DNA from 4 places in the Rhizobium sp. NZLR10 genome. Region 3 is predicted to be linked to each of the others. Evidence: riboswitches for the same ligand, from Rfam matches in the RefSeq annotation. Region 3 holds a riboswitch; each other region holds the start of a gene.
The links. Region 3 has a riboswitch for cobalamin ahead of HJB82_RS25605 (CbtB domain-containing protein). Riboswitches for the same ligand answer to the same signal wherever they lie in the genome.

Region 1 (4,556 bases), on a different contig from region 3:
ATGTCGGGCGCGACGGGAACGGCGAATGCCGACGCCATCCTCGCTCATATTGACAGCGAGGGGCTGACGGTCGCGTGGATCCTCGACACGCATCCGCATGCCGATCATTTCTCCGCCGCGCATTACCTCAAGAGAAAGACCGGCGCGCCGACGGCGATCGGCGCCCATGTCACCGACGTCCAGGTGCTCTGGAAGGAGATCTACAACTTGCCGGCACTCGAAACCGACGGCTCGCAGTGGGACCGGCTGTTTGCCGATGGCGACACCTTCGAGATCGGTGGGCTTGAAGCCCGTGTGATGTTTTCGCCCGGCCATACGCTTGCTTCGGTGACCTATCTGATCGGCGATGCCGCCTTCGTGCACGACACCGTATTTACGCCGGATTCCGGCACGGCGCGCACGGATTTCCCCGGCGGCAGCGCCAGCGCCCTCTGGCACTCGATCCAGGTCATCCTGTCGCTGCCCGATGAGACCCGGCTCTTTTCCGGCCACGACTATCAGCCCGGCGGGCGCCACGCGCGCTGGGAAAGCAAGGTGGCCGCCCAGAAAAACGGTAACCCGCATATATCAGGCATCGACGAGGCCGGCTTTGTGGCGCTGCGCCAGGCGCGCGACCGCACGCTGCCGAAGCCGAAACTGATGTTGCACGCGCTACAGGTGAATATTCGGGGAGGCAGATTGCCGGAGCCGGAGGGAAATGGGCGGCGGTATCTGAAGATACCGCTGGATGCGTTGTAGCAAGAAGTAGCGTGCGGCGTGCTTCGAGGTTTCGCCCTCTCGGGCTGCGCACATCAGCATCAGGGACGTTGGCGGATGCCGCGCTCACGACAGCGGGAACGGGAGAAAGCGGCGCCAACGCTCAAGAGAGCCTCATCCTGAGGAGGCGAGGATGCAGGTATTACACCGGCCAACAGGCCCCCTACGTTCCGTCTCTATTTTTCACCCGCACGAACCCAATCCTCCGCAATAGGCATTGACGTCTTGCGGGCAGGCGACGTAACTGGGGGCGACGGTTCCCTGAAGATGACTCCAAGGGGATTAATAGGGAACACGGTAAGGACGACCCAGCAGGGACCGAGACCGTGGCTGCCCCCGCAACTGTATGCGGATTGTCGATCATCTCAGGTGTGGCCAGCGACTGGCCATCTCTGAAGGGCTTATAGCCCTGCCACTGCGAGATATCGCGGGAAGGCGGATGAACCGACGGATATCCGCAAGCCAGGAGACCTGCCGTCAATCACGATCCAATCAACCGGGCGGGGATGCCCGGACAAGGAACAGACATGATTGACCTTCTGAACCTTCGCCGAATTTCGGCATGCATCCGTCTCGATTGGGCCTCCTGCGGTTAGCGCACGTATCACCGTGCCTTCGGCCGCGGGTGCGGCATAACCATGCTTTTTCTCTTCAATCGAGGTTTTTCATGCGCCAGATTCTCGCCACCATGACATTTGCCTTCGGGCTGATCGGCCTTGCGGCACCGAGCCTTGCCGCCACCCAATATCCTTTGACCATCACCAATTGCGGTCAGCAGGTGACGTTCCAGAAGGCGCCGTCGAAGATCGTTTCGATCGGCCAGGGCATGACTGAAATTCTCTTCTCGCTCGACCTTGCCGAGAAGATTGCTGGTACGGCCGTCTGGGTAGGTCCCGTCCTGCCGCAATATGCCGAGGCTAACAGCAAGATAAAGCGTCTCGCCGACAATGATCCGAGCTTCGAATCCGTTGTTGGGCGGGAGCCCGACCTGGTGGCGGCCGAGTTCGAATGGCATGTCGGCGCGCAGGGCTCCGTCGGCAAGCGGGAGCAGTTCCAGGATCTCGGGATCAATACCTATCTCGCGCCGGCCGATTGCGTCGCCAAGGTCAACACCGATGGCGGCGACGGTGTGCGCAAGGAGCTGTTCACGATGGAGCTGGTCTACCGTGAGATCGCCGAGCTCTCGGAGATCTTCGACGTGAGGGAGCGCGGCGATGCGCTGATTTCCAAGTTGAAGAAGCGCGAGGCGGATGCCGTCGCGTCGATATCAGGCGCATCGGGCAAGAACCTGCCCATCGTCTTCTGGTTCTCCAGCAAGCAAGTCAATGGCGATGCTTTCATCGCTGGCAAGAACAGCGCGCCTGCCTATATCCTGAAGGCGATCGGCGCCAGGAATGTCGTGACAACCGAAGAGGAATGGCCGCTGGTTGGCTGGGAAACCATTTCTCAGGTGAACCCGGCGGTTATCGTGTTGGCGACCATGGACCGGCGCCGCTACGCCGCCGACGATCCGAAGGTCAAGATCGATTTTCTCGAGAACGACCCGGTGACCAAGGAGCTTGACGCGGTCAAGAACGAGCACTTCGTGATGATGGACGCGCAATCGATGAACCCGACGATCCGTACGATCGACGGCATCGAGACCTTGGCGAACGGCATCAAGTCCTTCGGTCTCTCGCAGTGAAGGCAATGTCGGTCAGACAACACGGATGGTGGGCGCTTGGCGCGCTCACCATTTCTGCCTTTCTGCTTCTCGGCCTGATGATCAGTCTCGCTGTTTCGATCGGGGAGATCGCGATCCCGCTAGCGACCACGGCGGAGGCGGTGTCGAACCGGCTGTTCGGCACGGATTTCGAGCTCAGCCGCATCCACCAGGGCATCGTCTGGGATTATCGGCTGAGCCGGGCGCTGGTTGCGGCCAGCGCCGGCGCGTCGCTCTCGCTCTGTGGCGCCGTGCTGCAGGCGCTGCTGCGCAATCCGCTGGCCGAACCCTACGTGCTCGGCATCTCTGCCGGCGCCTCGACGGGAGCGGTGTGCGTGATGATCCTCGGCTTCGGCTACGGTGTTTTCGGCCTGTCGAGCGGCGCCTTCATCGGCGCGGTCATCGCCTTTCTGCTGATCGGCTTCCTTGCGACGGGTGCGGGGGGAACCGGCGAGCGCATCATCCTTTGCGGCGTCGCCGGCTCGCAGCTCTTCAATGCGCTGACCTCCTACATAGTGACGACATCGGCGAATGCCGAGCAGGCGCGCGGCATCCTGTTCTGGCTTCTGGGGTCGCTCAGCGGCGTGCGCTGGCCGGATGTCTATCTCTCGGTGCCGATCGCGCTTGCCGGCTTCGTCATCTGCATGGTCCATGTCAGGGCGCTCGACGCCTTCTCCTTCGGCACGGATGCGGCGGCCTCGCTCGGCATTGCCGTGCGCCGCGTCCAGATCCTGCTGTTCGGCCTGACGGCGGCGATGACGGCAAGCGTCGTCAGCGTGGTGGGCTCGATTGGCTTCGTCGGCCTCGTCATTCCGCATGCCGCCCGCTTTCTCGTCGGGCCGGGCCATCGGCGGCTGCTGCCGGCAACGGCGCTCGGCGGCGCAATCTACATGGTCGGCGCCGATATCGTCTCGCGCATCATCATCCCGCAGCAGGTCCTGCCGATCGGCGTCGTCACGGCGCTCTTCGGCGCGCCGGCCTTCGCCGTCATCCTCTATCGCGTCCGGAGGAGTGCATGAGCATTACCATCGATGCGGTGAGTTTCGCCGCCGGCGACACGGTCATCGTCAACGGCGTCAGCCTGACGGTGGCAAAGGGCAAGGTGCTCGGTCTGCTCGGGCCGAACGGCTCCGGCAAATCGAGCCTGCTCAGGCTGATCTGCCGGCTGCGGAAGGTCCGCAGTGGCGTCATCCGGCTGGGCGAAGACGATATCGCCTCGCTGTCACGCGCAGCCCTTGCGCGGCGCATCGCCTTCGTCGAGCAACAGTCGACGACCGATACGCAGCTGACGGTGCGCGACGCGGTGCGGCTCGGCCGCACGCCACATCGCGGGCTGCTCTCGCCCTGGGGCGCGGAGGACGATGCCGCGGTCGATGAGGCCTTGTTACGGGTCGACATGGGGGAGCGGGCGGGCCAGCTCTGGCAGACGCTGTCGGGCGGCGAGCGCCAGCGTGTCCATATCGCGCGGTCGCTGGCGCAGGCGCCGAGCGAGTTGTTGCTCGACGAGCCGACCAATCATCTCGATATCCAGCATCAGCTCGACATTCTCCAACTGATCTCGAAACTCGGCATCACCTGCATCGTCGCGCTGCACGATCTCAACCTGGCGGCGATGTTCTGCGACAGCCTGGCGGTGCTTCAGAAGGGCGAGGTCGTCGCCTCGGGCGCACCGGAGCATGTGCTGACGGAGGATATGATCGCCCGTGTTTTCGGCGTTCGCGCCCATGTCCAGAAATCGGCCGTGCATGGCCGGCATCATATCCAATACGTCATGGATTGAGCGGCTGGGAATTCGTTCTCAGGGAGAGGCTTACTGGCATTTTTCCAGGACTGGCGTATGATTTCCTGGGGCGCGGGCGCCCGGTCGAACGGAGTTTCGCGATGCTCGAAAGAAATCAGTTTCCCCTGCGCCCGGTCGTTCCCGGTTTCGCGGTCGCCTGGGTCGTCATCATTTCAGGTGCTAGCGTCGCTCTCAGCCTGCTTTTTGCCTGCGTGACGCCCTTCGTGGCCTTGGCGGCGGTGTCAGCGGTCATTCTTCCTCGGCGGATGGCGGTGACGGCGGTTTTGCTGGCCTGGCTCGCCAACCAGATGGTCGGAT
Region 2 (4,556 bases), on a different contig from region 3:
CTTTCGCTCTTGTCGAAGATCGCCGCCGCCTGCCTGGCATTCATCTGTGGCTGTAGGAAATCGTTGCGGTAGTGGATGAAATCGGCAAGCGTCTTGCCCTCGTCCTGCACGTCGGTCGGGTTGGCGTAGATCTCCGGCACCAGCACGAGGCCTGCATATTTGTCGCTCTCCTCGACGAGGATGACGCGCTGGGTCGAGCCGATCGGGAAGGCCTGCTTGAATTCCTCCAGCGAAATACCCGCCCTTGCCGTCTTGACGTCGGCGCGCATCAGCTTGTCCACTGTCAGGTTACGGATCCAGCCGACGTCGTGGGCGCTGCGGATGCTTTCGCCGCGCAGGTGGAAGCGCCAGGTGGCGAAGGAATAGCCGAAGGTTGAGCGGACGACGAGTGAGGAGGTGATGACGGCGGCGAGCACTAGAGCGGTGATCGGAAAATCGCCGGTGATTTCGAGCGCCAGGAACGTCATCGTCAGCGGCCCGCCGATGACGGCGACGGCGAGCGAGCTCATGCCGACGACGGCATAGATGACGGGCGTCAGCGTCGCATCGGCGAAATAGGGGCCGCAATAGGCAAAGAGCTTGCCGAGCAGGGCGCCCATGAACAGTGAGGCGAAGAACAGGCCGCCCCTGAAGCCGGAGCCGATCGAGATCGCCGAGGCCAGGGATTTCAACAGGAAGAGGCCGATCAGCGCCGGGATCGCCACCTCGCGGGAGAGATTGAGATGCAGCGCGCCGTGGCCGGCCGAGAGCACCTGTGGCGAAATCATCGCCAGAAGTCCGACGACGATGCCGCCGAGCGCCGGGCGGAAGGGCGGGGCGATCGAGCTCTTGCGCGCCAGCTCCTCGACGAAGGAGACGCCCTGCATGATCAGGATGCCGACGCCAGCGCAGAAGCCACCGAGCAGCATAGCCGGGATATAATCGGCCGGCACGACTGCGCCGAAGCTGCCGATGTCGATGGTGAAATCGCCGTGGGTGAGCAGCCTTGCGATGAGGGTGGAAACCAGGGCCGAGACGACCACAGGGGTCAGCGAGACGATCGTATAGGTGCCGATGATCAGCTCGAAGGCGTAGAAGGCGCCGGTCAGCGGCGCGTTGAAGGCAGCGGCGATAGCGCCCGCCGCGCCGCAGCCGACGAGGGTGCGCAGATCGGAGCGGCGAAGCTGCAGCTTCAGGCCGAATTTCGAGGCGAGGCCGGCGGCAAGCTGGGTATAGCCGGCCTCGAGGCCGACGGAGGCGCCGAACCCGTTGGAAATCAGGTTCTGCACGGCAACGATGATGCTGTCGGTCAAGGACAGGCGGCCGCCATGCAGCGCATTGGCCTCGATCGGGTCAACCATCGGTTTCTTGCGCCGTTTCGCCAGTACGAACAGCAACAGGCCGAGCAGGACGCCACCGATGACGGGGGCAGTGAGAAGCAGCAGCTTGTCGTCGATCACCGACGAGCTCAGCCGCTCGCTGTCGTCGATGCCGAAGACCATCTGATGCAGTTGATTGGAGACGTAGCTCATGCCGGTGACGGCGAGACCCGAGGTGATGCCGACGACGGCACCCGCCAGCGACAGGCCGACCTCACTGCGGCGGGTCAGCGCCCGCAGCCGCCCCGGGTCGAAGAAAACACGCAGCGCTCGGAACCGGCGCCGATCCAATTGCATAAGCATGGCAAGACAACTAGGCAGGAAGAGGCCCGGTCAAGGGCGATGGCGCAGTCCGCTTGCAGTGCAATTGTGGCGAAAAGCCGGCGCCCTGGATAAATATTTGTGACGTAAGTATCTGATAAATGACGATGTTTTAGGTAGGGTAAGTCGTGTTGCTGGCGTTGCCTCGCCTGTCTAGCCACTGCCGGCCGTCGAGGGCGGTTGACTTCACCCCTGAGCTTGCCTAACCATCCCTCAACGGATGGTCACCTGACCATCCTCGGATATAACGGATGGTTCCGGATCGGTGTTACGCCTTCCGGATGAAAAGGGAATGTGACGGGGCGGACCCAAGCCGGGCGCCTTCATCACAGCCGACCCCGCGACTGTAGAGCGGTCAGGGTCTTCCATCCGGCATCGAGCCCTTCCGGCCGGCGGCTTGCAATAATGCAAGCGGGCGGGACGGGCGACATGCCGGAAAAGCCACTGGACATGCATGATGATCAACCGGGGTCGGACGCCTCTTAAGTCTACGAATCGTCCACCTTTTCATCGATGCAGCCGGGAAGGCGAGGCAGATCCGCTGGCACGATCAGGGCGACCGGTTTCCGGTCTGCCCCGATCGCGGCCGATAACCGCGAGCCAGGAGACCTGCCATCCCGTGCCGGGCGAGAAGCCCAACCCTGGGCAAGAGGCCCGCTGCCAGCACGGAGGTTGTTTTGGCTGAACGATTGAATTCGGCGCGGCCTTGTGCGGCGCGATCGAGTGGGTGGGGTGCGGCATCCCACCAAAGGGGCGTCTGCGCATGACGACCGCTCCCTCCAACACCGTCTTCATCCTCGGCGGCGCCCGTTCGGGGAAATCCCGCTTCGCCGAGTCCCTTGTCATTTCGATCGGCCTCGACCGCCATTATCTCGCGACCGGCCGCGCCTGGGATGAGGAAATGCAGGCGCGCATTGCCCAACATAGAGCCGATCGCGGCCCGTCCTGGACGACGCATGAAGAGCCGCTCGATCTCGTCGGCAAGCTTGACGCTATCGACCGCGAGGGCGGCGTCGTGCTCATCGATTGCCTGACACTCTGGGTCACCAATCTGATGATGGATGAGCGCGATATGGCGGCGGAATTTGCCGCGCTCACCGATTTTCTGCCGCAGGCGAAGGCGCAGCTCGTTTTCGTTTCCAATGAGGTCGGCCTCGGCATCGTGCCGGATAATCGCATGGCGCGGGAATTCCGCGATCATGCCGGCCGGCTGCACCAATCAATTGCGGCCAAGGCCGCCGAAGTCTATTTCATCGCGGCAGGCCTGCCGTTGAAAATGAAGGGTTAAGTTCATGAACCAGCAGAAAATTCCCGCAACCGTCATTACCGGCTTTCTCGGCGCCGGCAAGACGACGATGATCCGCAACCTGCTCACCAATGCCGGCGGCAAAAAGATCGCGCTCATCATCAACGAGTTCGGCGATCTCGGCGTCGATGGCGAGGTGCTGAAGGGCTGCGGCGCTGACAATTGCACCGAGGACGATATCATCGAGCTGACCAATGGCTGCATCTGCTGCACCGTCGCCGACGATTTCATCCCGACGATGACGAAGTTGCTCGAGCGTGAACAGCGGCCCGACCATATCGTCATCGAAACCTCGGGCCTTGCCCTGCCGCAGCCGCTGGTCGCGGCCTTCAATTGGCCTGACATTCGCACCCAGGTGACGGTCGATGGCGTCATTACCGTGGTCGACAGCGCGGCTGTCGCCGCCGGCCGTTTCGCCGACGACCACGATGCCGTCGAGGCGGCGCGCGGCGCAGATGAATCGCTCGATCACGAAAGCCCGATCGAGGAGTTGTTCGAGGATCAGCTGACTTGCGCCGATCTGATCGTACTCAACAAGACCGACCTGATCGACGCTGCCGGCCTTATCAGGGTTCGCGACGAGGTCGCCTCCCGCACGGTGCGCAAGCCGGTGATGATCGAGGCGAAAAATGGCGAGGTGTCGGCCGGAATTCTGCTCGGCCTCGGCATCGGCACGGAGGACGATGTCGCCAACCGCAAATCGCATCACGAGCTGGAGCATGAGGACGGCGCGCCGCACGACCATGACGAATTCGACAGCTTCGTCGTCGAACTCGGCCCGGTCGCCGATCCCGCCGGCTTCATTGCTGGCCTGAAGACGATTATCGCCGACCATGACGTACTGCGTCTCAAGGGTTTCGTCGATGTCGCCGGCAAGCCGATGCGCCTGCAGATCCAGGCCGTCGGCAGCCGCATCGACCATTATTTCGACCGTGCCTGGGCCCCGAGCGAAACGCGCGCCACGCGCCTCGTGGTCATCGGTCTGCACGAGATGGACCAGGACGCTGTTAGGGCGGCGATCGAGGCGCTGGCGTAATCCCATGCATCTGCTTCTGGCCCAACAGGGAACGATCAGCGACTGCGAGGAGGCGATCGACCTCGGGCAGACGCCGGGCGATATCGTGTTCCTGTCGGCCGCCGACAGCGAGCTTGCCGCCATCGCAGCCGCCCATCGCGAGCATGGGGCGGCGCCTTCGCTGAGACTTGCCAGCCTGATGAGCCTCAAGCATCCGATGTCGGTCGATACCTATGTCGAACGCACGGCGCGGCATGCCAGGCTCATCATCGTGCGTGCGCTCGGCGGTGCCAGCTATTTCCACTATACGCTGGAGGCGCTGCACGCGGCAGCGTCCCGCGCCGGTGCGCTGATTGCGGTCTTGCCGGGCGATGCCCGGCCGGATGCGGGGCTCGTTCCTTTTTCCAACGTTGATCTCGACGATATGAATGCGCTCTGGGCCTATCTGATCGAAGGCGGCGACGCCAATGCGCGCGGCTTTCTCGATTATGCCTCGGCGATGTTGTCAGGTGCCGAGAAGCCGGCGCCGGCAGTGCCTTTGATGAAGGCGGGCATC
Region 3 (4,556 bases):
CTGCGTCACCACCTGGTCGCGCTACGACAACAAATGGAAAGGCGTTTCGACCCGCGATCTGCTCGATCGCGCCATGCCAAAGCCCGAAGCCGGTTACGTCATGCTGACGAGTTATGACGGCTATACCACCAACCTGCCGCTTGCCGATTTCGCCGCCGAGGATGCGATCCTTGCGACATCGTGGGAATGCCTGCCGCTGACGCCGGATCACGGCGGCCCGATGCGCCTCGTCGTACCGCATCTCTATTTCTGGAAAAGCGCCAAATGGCTGCGCCGCATCGAGCTGATGCCCGCCGACCAGGCCGGCTTTTGGGAAAAGAACGGTTACCACATCTATGGCGATCCGTGGCGCGAGCAGCGCTATTCCGACGATTGAGCCTTCGGCCGCAGAAAGCGGCCCAGCGCAAACGTCACAAGGGCGAACAGAGCGGCGAGCCCCGTCAGCGACGCCATGCTGGCGGGATGAAACGGCACTTTGCTCCAGCGCGGCTTGACGACATCGGCTGTGTTGAAGGCCTCGCCGCTGAACCTGCAAGTGATGAGTGCCAGGCTGCGCCGCACCATGTCGGCATCGACCGCGGAAATGATTTCATTAGCCGCAACGGCCTCCCGCGGCATCTCACGCATCTCAAGCAATACCGCCTTGGCCGCCGCGAGATAAGCATGAGCACATTCGTTGAACGGGCTCTCCTCGTCGCTCACGCTGCCCGGCATCCGCCCCCAGAGACAATAGGAATATTGGATTTCGGCATAGTTCAGAACGCGCCGGAACAGCTCGTTTGTATCAGTCGCGCGTGACGCCAACCCGATAATTTCGCCGCGGTAGTCTGAAATCACCGCCATCTCGCCATGCGAGATTTCCGGGATATCGAGGCCGGTATCGCTGCCGCCGACGCTGCGGCTATGGGCAAGCGCGTTTTCGCCAACCGCACAAAACCAAGCGGCGGCGGCAAACGCCGTCGACAGAATCGATATGGTTTTGCTGCTTTTCATACTCGCTCGAAAAACTTGAGGGCGCCGGCAAGGCGGCGCCCCTCGATGCGTTCAGTGAAATGCCGGTGCCGGTCGAGCCCGCTGCCCGCCCTTCACGGCAAGCAGCTTTTCCGCCAGCGCTCCGAAGCCAAGACCGAGCGTTGCCCAGAGGATCACCTGCATGCCGAGCGAGGTCGTGCGGAAACGCCAGAGCACCATCGCCGAGAACTTCTCCGGCACTTCGTTGATCGACGGCAGCAAATAGAGCACCAGGCCCATGAAGACGAGATAGGTGATGCCGGCGATGATCGCCCCGTTCCACAGACCGAAACGCTCGGAAAGGCGCCGCGACAGCGCCACCGCGGCAATCAAAGCAGCGATCGAGACGACGATCATCAGGAAGAACAGCTCGGTCCTGACGCCGATCGTATCGGGATTGCCGACCGCCGGCGGATTGGCCGGATACTTGATACCGGGAACGACGACGATCGCCACGAAGGCGGCAAGGGCGATGACCGCCGAGGTGCCGCGTGCCGAAAGCCTGCTGATGCGGCCGTGCACGAAAGCGAAAGCGAGCGCGAAAAGCCCGCCGACGGCAATGCTGTAGGCCATGACGCCGGTGAAGAGGCCAAGACCGGCCTGCGTGGCACGGCTGACGATCTCAGGTTCGGCAGCTTCGCCCGCCGCCTGGGCGCTCGCCTCCTCGAAGGCGATCGCCGCATCGACCAGCGGCTCGCCGAAGATATGCGCGAAAGCAAAAACCAGAATGCCAGCGATCAGCCCCGCGAGCATGCCGCGAAGTAGAAGATTTCCGACCATGTCAGGATCCCCCTTAGTGGCAGGGAAAGCCGAGGAGATGACGGCCGTCATGCACGAATTCGTGCACATACATGCCGTTGAACAGCGCCATCGCGCCTTCCTCGGTGCCGACGAAATAGATGGCGATCAGCATCAACAGGCCGCCGAAGATCGCCCAAGGCAGGATTTCTCCTACCGGGATTGGCGCCGGTGCCGCGACGGGCGCAAAAGTGGTGTCAGACATGTATTCCTCCGGGAATGACGCGTTCAGTCGAAAGAGTGCTTATGCGGCAGGGTCTGACTTCCAGCGCGAAGAACCTTCGACACGCTGGTCACAGCGGCGCGACCGTGCCGGATTTACACCGGCTTCCAAACCCGCAACAGCACGGTTATATCTGCAGGCCGAAGAGCCTGTCAACGAAACTTCATGAAGCGGCGAAGGGCTGTTCCCACCGCTATCCGGAGATCGCAACGACCGTGAATACGCGTCTTATCTGGATCTGCCACGGCGCGACTGCAGCGAGCCGCAAGGCCCTGTTCCCGCTCGATGAACCGCTGGACAACAAGGCCGCGGAAGAAGCGGCCAGGATGACCGCCCTGCCCCGCGCCGATCGTATTGTCACCAGCCCGGCTTTGCGCGCCCGCCAGACGGCCGAAGCCCTCGGCCTCGACGCCCGGATAGATCAGGCGCTTCGCGACTGCGATCACAGGCGCTGGGCCGGCAGGTCGATCGCAGCGATCGAGGCAGAAGAGCCGGAGAACCTCATGGCCTGGATGTGCGATCCTGAAGCGGCTCCGCACGGGGGCGAGAGCCTTGTTGATCTCAGAACACGTGTCGGCGGTTGGATGGACAATGAATCCGCTCTCGGCGGCCGTGTGATCGCCGTCAGCCACGCGGCCGTCATCCGAGCGGCGATCGCGTACGTACTTCAGGCGCCGCTCTCCTCCTTCTGGCTCGTCGACGTCGAGCCGCTTGGCATTGTTCGCATGACCAGCAATGGACGGCGCTGGTCTCTGCGATTCCAGCATTAGCGATCCCTCATTTTATCCAGCCTTACACAAGCAAATCGCGTCATCTCTATTGAACCCGGTTCTACCGGGACTACTTCCTTGTCCCAAGGAGATGGAAGACATGACATATGACTGGAGTGGGGAGCGCACGCGGCGCCTGCGTTTGGTGCGTGTCGCCACAATTGCGGTTCTGGTCGGTCTCATCGTCAGCGTACCGCTGCTGATCGTTACCGCCTGAAGCACGAAAAGGGCGAGCGGTGCCACGGCACGCTCGCCTTCGTTCTTTCCCCCGCCTGCCGGTCTGCAACCACGACGACGATCGCGCTCAGCGTTTTACCCGGTTCCGCGAAAGCGCCCTCAGTCCCTCCACGGCACAGCCATAGGCTGCCCCTCTGATAATTCGCCTTCTGGTTTCAACGAACATTTCAGACTTTCATGATTACTTCGGCGCGGGTGGAGTCGGAGAAGACCATATGCCGGTGTTTTTCCAAAGCAAGGCCGGAAGGCAATGCGTGTCGATTGTCGGGCTTGGGATAACCCTCTGGCTCCTCGGCGCGCTGTTGCAGCTTGACGACAGCCTTGTCTTCTTCATGACCGGTTTCGGCGAATACGGCGCCGACAAGCTCGTTCTGGCGCTCGGTATCGCCGGCGCCATGAGCTTCATCTATTCGGTGCTGCGCATCGCCGACCTGCGCAAGGAAACCGAACTGCGCGCCGCCGCTCAGGCGAAGGCCGATTGGACCGCCACCCACGACCATCTGACCAAACTGCCGAACCGCTACGCCTTCGAGCGCAAGATTCTCTCACGGCCAGTCAAGGACGACGAGTACGAGGTCGAAGAGTGGAGCCGCAACGTCACCATCTTCTCCGTCGATCTCGACGGCTTCAAGAAGGTCAACGATCTCGTCGGTCACAAGGGCGGCGACGTTCTGTTGATCGAGGTTGCCAGACGGATCTGCGCGCTCGGCAACGCCGATTGCGTCTATCGCTTCGGCGGCGACGAATTCATCATTGTCGCCTTTGCTCTGACGGCGCAGCGCGAGGAGCGTTTTGCCAGGCTGCTGATCCAAGCCGTCACCCGGCCGATCCATATCGATGGTTTTGCCGTCGAAGTCGGCGCCAGCGTCGGCTATGACCGTTGGGCCGAGCGAGCCGAACCGCTGGAAGATGCCGCTCATCGTGCCGACCTCGCCATGTACGAGGCGAAATCTCGAGGACCCAACCACTATTTCGTTTTCGAACCTGCAATGCAGGACAAGGTAACGGAACGCGCTGCACTGGAAACCCGGCTGCGCGCGGCAATCGCCAATAAGGCGATCAAACCCTTCTATCAGCCGCTGATCGACCTGAAGACCGGTCAGCTCTGCGGCTTCGAGGCGTTGGCGCGTTGGATCGGCGACGATGGCGTCAACATTCCGCCTCCGGTCTTCATCGATATCGCCGAGGAAACCGGCATGATCACTGCGCTGTTCGAGGATCTCCTTGCTCAGGCCTGCAGCGATGCACTCACCTGGCCCGAGCATGTGACATTGTCTTTCAACGTCTCGCCGGTCCAGATGGAAGACAGGCTGTTGACCTCGCGCATTCTCAAGGTGCTTTCGGCAAGCCGGCTGCCGCCGCAGCGCCTGGAAGTCGAGATCACCGAGAACGCGCTGATCCAGGATCCGGCCATCGCCGCCGTGATTCTCGACGAACTGCACGCCGCCGGCATCCAGATCGCACTCGACGATTTCGGCACGGGCTATTCGAGCCTGGCCCAGCTCGCCCGCTATCGT
Region 4 (4,556 bases), on a different contig from region 3:
GGTGACGGGGCTCGGCTATTCGGTCTCGCCCTTTGCCGGAAGCACGACGCCGGCGAAAGGCCACGGCGCACACGATCATCACGACCACGGACATGATCATGGCGATCATGCGGGCCATGACCATGGAGATCACGATCATGCCAGCCATGATCACGCAGGTCACGATCATGACCACGACCATGGCCAGAAGGAAATCGAGGGGCTGCATGGGCACGACCATGCGCCGATGACCGGTCCCTGGTGGCAGAGCAAGAAGGGGCGGCTGACCATCCTTTCGGGTGCCGCACTCGTTGCTGCCTATGCTATCGACCATCTGGTGCCGGCGATCGCATCCTATGCCTTCATCGTGGCCATGCTGGTCGGGCTGGTGCCGATCGCGCGGCGCGCCGTCATGGCGGCTCTCTCCGGCACGCCGTTTTCGATCGAGATGCTGATGACGATCGCCGCCGTCGGCGCGGTCATCATCAATGCAGGCGAAGAGGCGGCAACTGTCGTGTTCCTGTTCCTCGTCGGCGAATTGCTGGAAGGGGTGGCTGCGGGCAAGGCGCGCGAAAGCATCCAGTCGCTGACGGCCCTGGTGCCGAAGAGCGCGCTGCTCGAAGACAATGGCCAGACGCGGGAGGTGCCGGCGGAAAGCCTTGCCGTCGGCGCGATTATCATGGTGCGTCCTGGCGATCGTATCTCGGCGGACGGCGTTATCATTTCAGGCGAGAGCGCGATCGATGAGGCGCCGGTGACGGGCGAGAGTACGCCGGTGCGCAAGGGCGTCGATGCCGTTGTGTTTGCCGGAACCGTGAATGGCGATGCGGTGCTCAGGGTTCGCGTCACCGCGGCCGCAGCCGACAATACCATCGCCCGTATCGTCAAGCTGGTGGAGGAAGCGCAGGAATCGAAGGCGCCGACCGAACGCTTCATCGATCGGTTCTCGCGCTATTACACGCCCGGCGTGGTGGTGGTCGCCGCACTTGTCGCGATCGTTCCGCCGCTGTTGTTCGGTGGGTCGTGGGGCGAATGGATCTATAAGGGCCTTGCCATCCTCTTGATCGGCTGCCCCTGCGCGCTTGTCATCTCGACGCCGGCGGCGATCGCCGCCTCGCTTTCTTCGGGTGCGCGGCGCGGGCTGCTGATGAAGGGCGGCGCGGTGCTGGAAACGCTCGGCAAGGTGACGATGGTCGCCTTCGACAAGACGGGCACGCTGACGGAAGGCAAACCTCAGGTGACTGATATCATTTCTTTCGGATTGAGCGAGGCGCAAGTCTTGTCGCGCGCGGCGGTGCTGGAGCAGGGCTCCAGCCATCCCCTGGCGCTGGCGATCCTCAACCGCGCCAAGGCGGACGGCGTTCCCATGCCGCCGGCCTTCGAACTGGAGGCGCTGCCGGGAAAGGGGGTCAGCGGCAAAGCCGGCGGCGAGGCGCTGGATCTTTTGTCGCCGCCCGCTGCCCGCGAACGCGGCGCACTCGGTGCTGAACAGGAGGCACGCATCACTGACCTGAACGACGAGGGCAAGAGCGTCTCGGTGCTGCTGGTCAACAATGTTGCGGCCGGGCTGATCGCCATGCGCGACGAACCGCGCGAGGACGCGCAGGCCGGGCTTGCCACGCTCAAATCAGCCGGCGTCAAGGCGATGATGCTGACAGGCGACAACAAGCGGACGGCGGCAGCCGTTGCCGGCATGCTCGGCATCGACTGGCGCGGCGAGATGATGCCTGAGGACAAGCAGCGGGTCGTCGTCGAATTGAAGCGCGAGGGCTTCGTCGTCGCCAAGGTCGGCGACGGCATCAACGACGCGCCGGCGCTGGCCGCAGCCGATATCGGCATTGCCATGGGCGGCGGCACCGACGTGGCGCTGGAGACCGCGGATGCCGCCGTGCTGCACGGGCGCGTCGGCGACGTGGCAAGGATGATCGAATTGTCCAAACGCACGATGCGCAATATCCTGCAGAATATTACCATCGCGCTCGGCCTGAAAGCGGTGTTCCTGGTGACGACGATTGCCGGCATCACCGGCCTCTGGCCGGCGATCCTCGCCGATACCGGCGCCACCGTGCTGGTGACGATCAACGCGCTGCGATTGCTTCGAGTAAGGATGTAAACATCCGATAACGTCCTTGCGGCGCTCGTCACCGTAGACCGCTGACAACGGACGCCAACCCCTCTTTCGTCATGCTCGGGCTTGTCCCGGGCATCTGCCTCCGGTCGATAGGCAGTAGATCCGCGGCACAAGGCCGAGGATGAGGCGGAGAGGGAGGTTTGTCATGAAACTGAGAGCGGCCATAGACCGGCTCTCTTCGTTCGAGCCTTGTCCACCGCCTGTTTTCCTTAAGCTTTCGTTATCCCTGTTTTTCACAGGAATGCAGTGATTTCAAACCTGCCGTAACGCAATGCACAAACCATCCATTGACGCGAATTTGGATTCGCGTACCATATCTAGTGTTCGAGGTTCCTTCGATTCGTGAGAATCGCAGGCTAAGACGGGAATACGGTGCGTTGCGCCATTATGGCGCGGCTATGCCGGAGCTGCCCCCGCAACTGTAAGCGGCGAGCAACTGTCCGATTTCAGGCCACTGGAGCATAATGCTCCGGGAAGGCTGGGCAGGATGCTTTGACCCGTGAGCCAGGAGACCTGCCTCGAACAAAACGTCCACGGGCGGGGAGTCCGGAAGGTCGCGTTGCATGGCTGCGGATGATATCCGCGTCGCGTTTCGCAAGGCCGCTCGATCCTCCGCATGAGCCACTTCGGGGTGAAGTCATGTCAGTATCTCAGTTCAGGCCGCAACCCGCGCTAAGCAGAGGGCGGATCACGCCCGGCGGCTGAACAGGCCGCATCGTTCAAACCATCAGAGAATGTTTCGACGGATATCGCGAGATTTCCGATCGATGCCCTGCGTCCCAATCGCGTCGTCACGAGGAATATCATGACCATTACCGTCTACAGCAAACCGGCCTGCGTCCAATGTACCGCCACTTACCGCGCCCTCGACCGCCTGGGCGTCGCTTATGACATCGTCGATATCTCCGAGGATGCCGAAGCGCTCGATCGCGTCCGCAGCCTTGGCTACATGCAGGCGCCCGTCGTCATCGCCGGCGAGCAGCATTGGGCCGGCTTCCGTCCCGACATGATCAGCGCGCTCTCCTGATCGAGGCCGAACGATGGGGCTGATCGTCTATTATTCCAGCCGGTCCGAGAATACCCATCGGTTCGTCGCCAAGCTTGGAATGTGCGCGGCGCGCATTCCAACAGGTGCCGCAGACGCATTCCGTATCCGTGAACCCTTTGTGCTTGTTGTGCCGACCTACAGTGGCGACGGGGGCAAGGGGGCCGTTCCCAAGCAGGTTATCCGTTTCCTCAACGATGCGGAGAGCCGAGGACACATCCGCGGCGTGATCGCCGCGGGCAACAGCAATTTCGGCGAGACATATGGGCTCGCCGGCGACGTGATCTCACAGAAATGCCAAGTGCCGTACCTCTATAGGTTCGAGCTGCTGGGCACCGAAGCGGATGTCGCCAACGTTAAACACGGAATGGAACGATTTTGGACACGGGAACAACTCTGACGCGGGATGCGGGCGCAAAACCGCATAACACTTTTGCTCATCCCGCCGGCGAACGCCCTTTGAAAGCGGCGGAAGCGCTCGACTACCACGCGCTGAACGCGATGTTGAACCTCTATGACGACGAGGGGAGGATCCAGCTCGACAAGGACCGCATGGCGGCGAAGCAGTATTTTTTGCAGCATGTGAACCAGAACACGGTGTTCTTTCACAATCTCCGGGAAAAGCTCGATTACCTCGTGACCGAGGGTTATTATGAGCAGGAGGTTCTCGACCAGTATTCCTTCAATTTCGTGCGTGACCTGTTCGACCAGGCCTATGCCAAGAAGTTCCGCTTTCCGACCTTCCTCGGCGCCTTCAAATATTACACCAGCTATACGTTGAAGACCTTCGACGGAAAGCGTTATCTCGAACGCTACGAAGATCGTATCTGCATGGTGGCGCTGGCCTTGGCGCGTGGGCACGAGGCACTTGCCCGCGACGTGGTCGAGGAGATCATTTCCGGCCGTTTCCAGCCGGCGACGCCGACCTTCCTTAATGCCGGCAAGAAACAGCGCGGCGAGCTCGTCTCCTGCTTCCTGCTGCGCGTCGAGGACAATATGGAATCGATCGGCCGGTCGATCAATTCGGCGCTGCAGCTGTCGAAGCGCGGCGGCGGCGTGGCGCTGTCTTTGACGAACATCCGCGAGGCCGGCGCGCCGATCAAACAGATCGAAAACCAGTCGTCGGGCATCATTCCGGTGATGAAGCTGCTCGAAGACAGCTTCTCCTATGCCAATCAACTGGGCGCGCGCCAGGGCGCGGGCGCGGTCTATCTCAACGCCCATCACCCCGATATCATGCGTTTTCTCGACACCAAGCGCGAAAATGCCGACGAGAAGATCCGCATCAAGACGCTGTCGCTCGGCGTCGTCGTGCCTGACATCACCTTCGAACTCGCGAGGAATAACGAGGACATGTACCTGTTCTCGCCCTATGACGTCGAGCGCGTCTATGGCGTGCCC

Region 1: another riboswitch for cobalamin. It lies ahead of HJB82_RS07455 (ABC transporter substrate-binding protein); the one in region 3 lies ahead of HJB82_RS25605 (CbtB domain-containing protein).
Region 2: another riboswitch for cobalamin. It lies ahead of cobU (bifunctional adenosylcobinamide kinase/adenosylcobinamide-phosphate guanylyltransferase); the one in region 3 lies ahead of HJB82_RS25605 (CbtB domain-containing protein).
Region 4: another riboswitch for cobalamin. It lies ahead of nrdH (glutaredoxin-like protein NrdH); the one in region 3 lies ahead of HJB82_RS25605 (CbtB domain-containing protein).

Annotation. Positions count from the first base shown of each region.
Region 1 covers NZ_JABDWE010000003.1:373,767-378,322, forward strand. The annotation lists gene blh (bifunctional sulfur transferase/dioxygenase Blh) at 1-738, shown strand, start outside; cobalamin riboswitch at 994-1,250, shown strand; gene HJB82_RS07455 (ABC transporter substrate-binding protein) at 1,424-2,440, shown strand; gene HJB82_RS07460 (iron ABC transporter permease) at 2,446-3,477, shown strand; gene HJB82_RS07465 (ABC transporter ATP-binding protein) at 3,474-4,238, shown strand; gene HJB82_RS07470 (hypothetical protein) at 4,340-4,556, shown strand, end outside.
Region 2 covers NZ_JABDWE010000016.1:123,497-128,052, forward strand. The annotation lists gene HJB82_RS22840 (chloride channel protein) at 1-1,661, opposite strand, end outside; cobalamin riboswitch at 1,915-2,311, shown strand; gene cobU (bifunctional adenosylcobinamide kinase/adenosylcobinamide-phosphate guanylyltransferase) at 2,443-2,967, shown strand; gene cobW (cobalamin biosynthesis protein CobW) at 2,972-4,021, shown strand; gene cobN (cobaltochelatase subunit CobN) at 4,026-4,556, shown strand, end outside.
Region 3 covers NZ_JABDWE010000020.1:29,640-34,195, forward strand. The annotation lists gene HJB82_RS25590 (sulfite oxidase-like oxidoreductase) at 1-376, shown strand, start outside; gene HJB82_RS25595 (hypothetical protein) at 361-993, opposite strand; gene HJB82_RS25600 (CbtA family protein) at 1,045-1,791, opposite strand; gene HJB82_RS25605 (CbtB domain-containing protein) at 1,805-2,014, opposite strand; adenosylcobalamin (AdoCbl) riboswitch at 2,028-2,170, opposite strand; gene HJB82_RS25610 (histidine phosphatase family protein) at 2,248-2,802, shown strand; gene HJB82_RS25615 (bifunctional diguanylate cyclase/phosphodiesterase) at 3,255-4,556, shown strand, end outside.
Region 4 covers NZ_JABDWE010000034.1:6,963-11,518, reverse strand. The annotation lists gene HJB82_RS31165 (heavy metal translocating P-type ATPase) at 1-2,092, shown strand, start outside; cobalamin riboswitch at 2,421-2,646, shown strand; gene nrdH (glutaredoxin-like protein NrdH) at 2,916-3,137, shown strand; gene nrdI (class Ib ribonucleoside-diphosphate reductase assembly flavoprotein NrdI) at 3,151-3,555, shown strand; gene nrdE (class 1b ribonucleoside-diphosphate reductase subunit alpha) at 3,534-4,556, shown strand, end outside.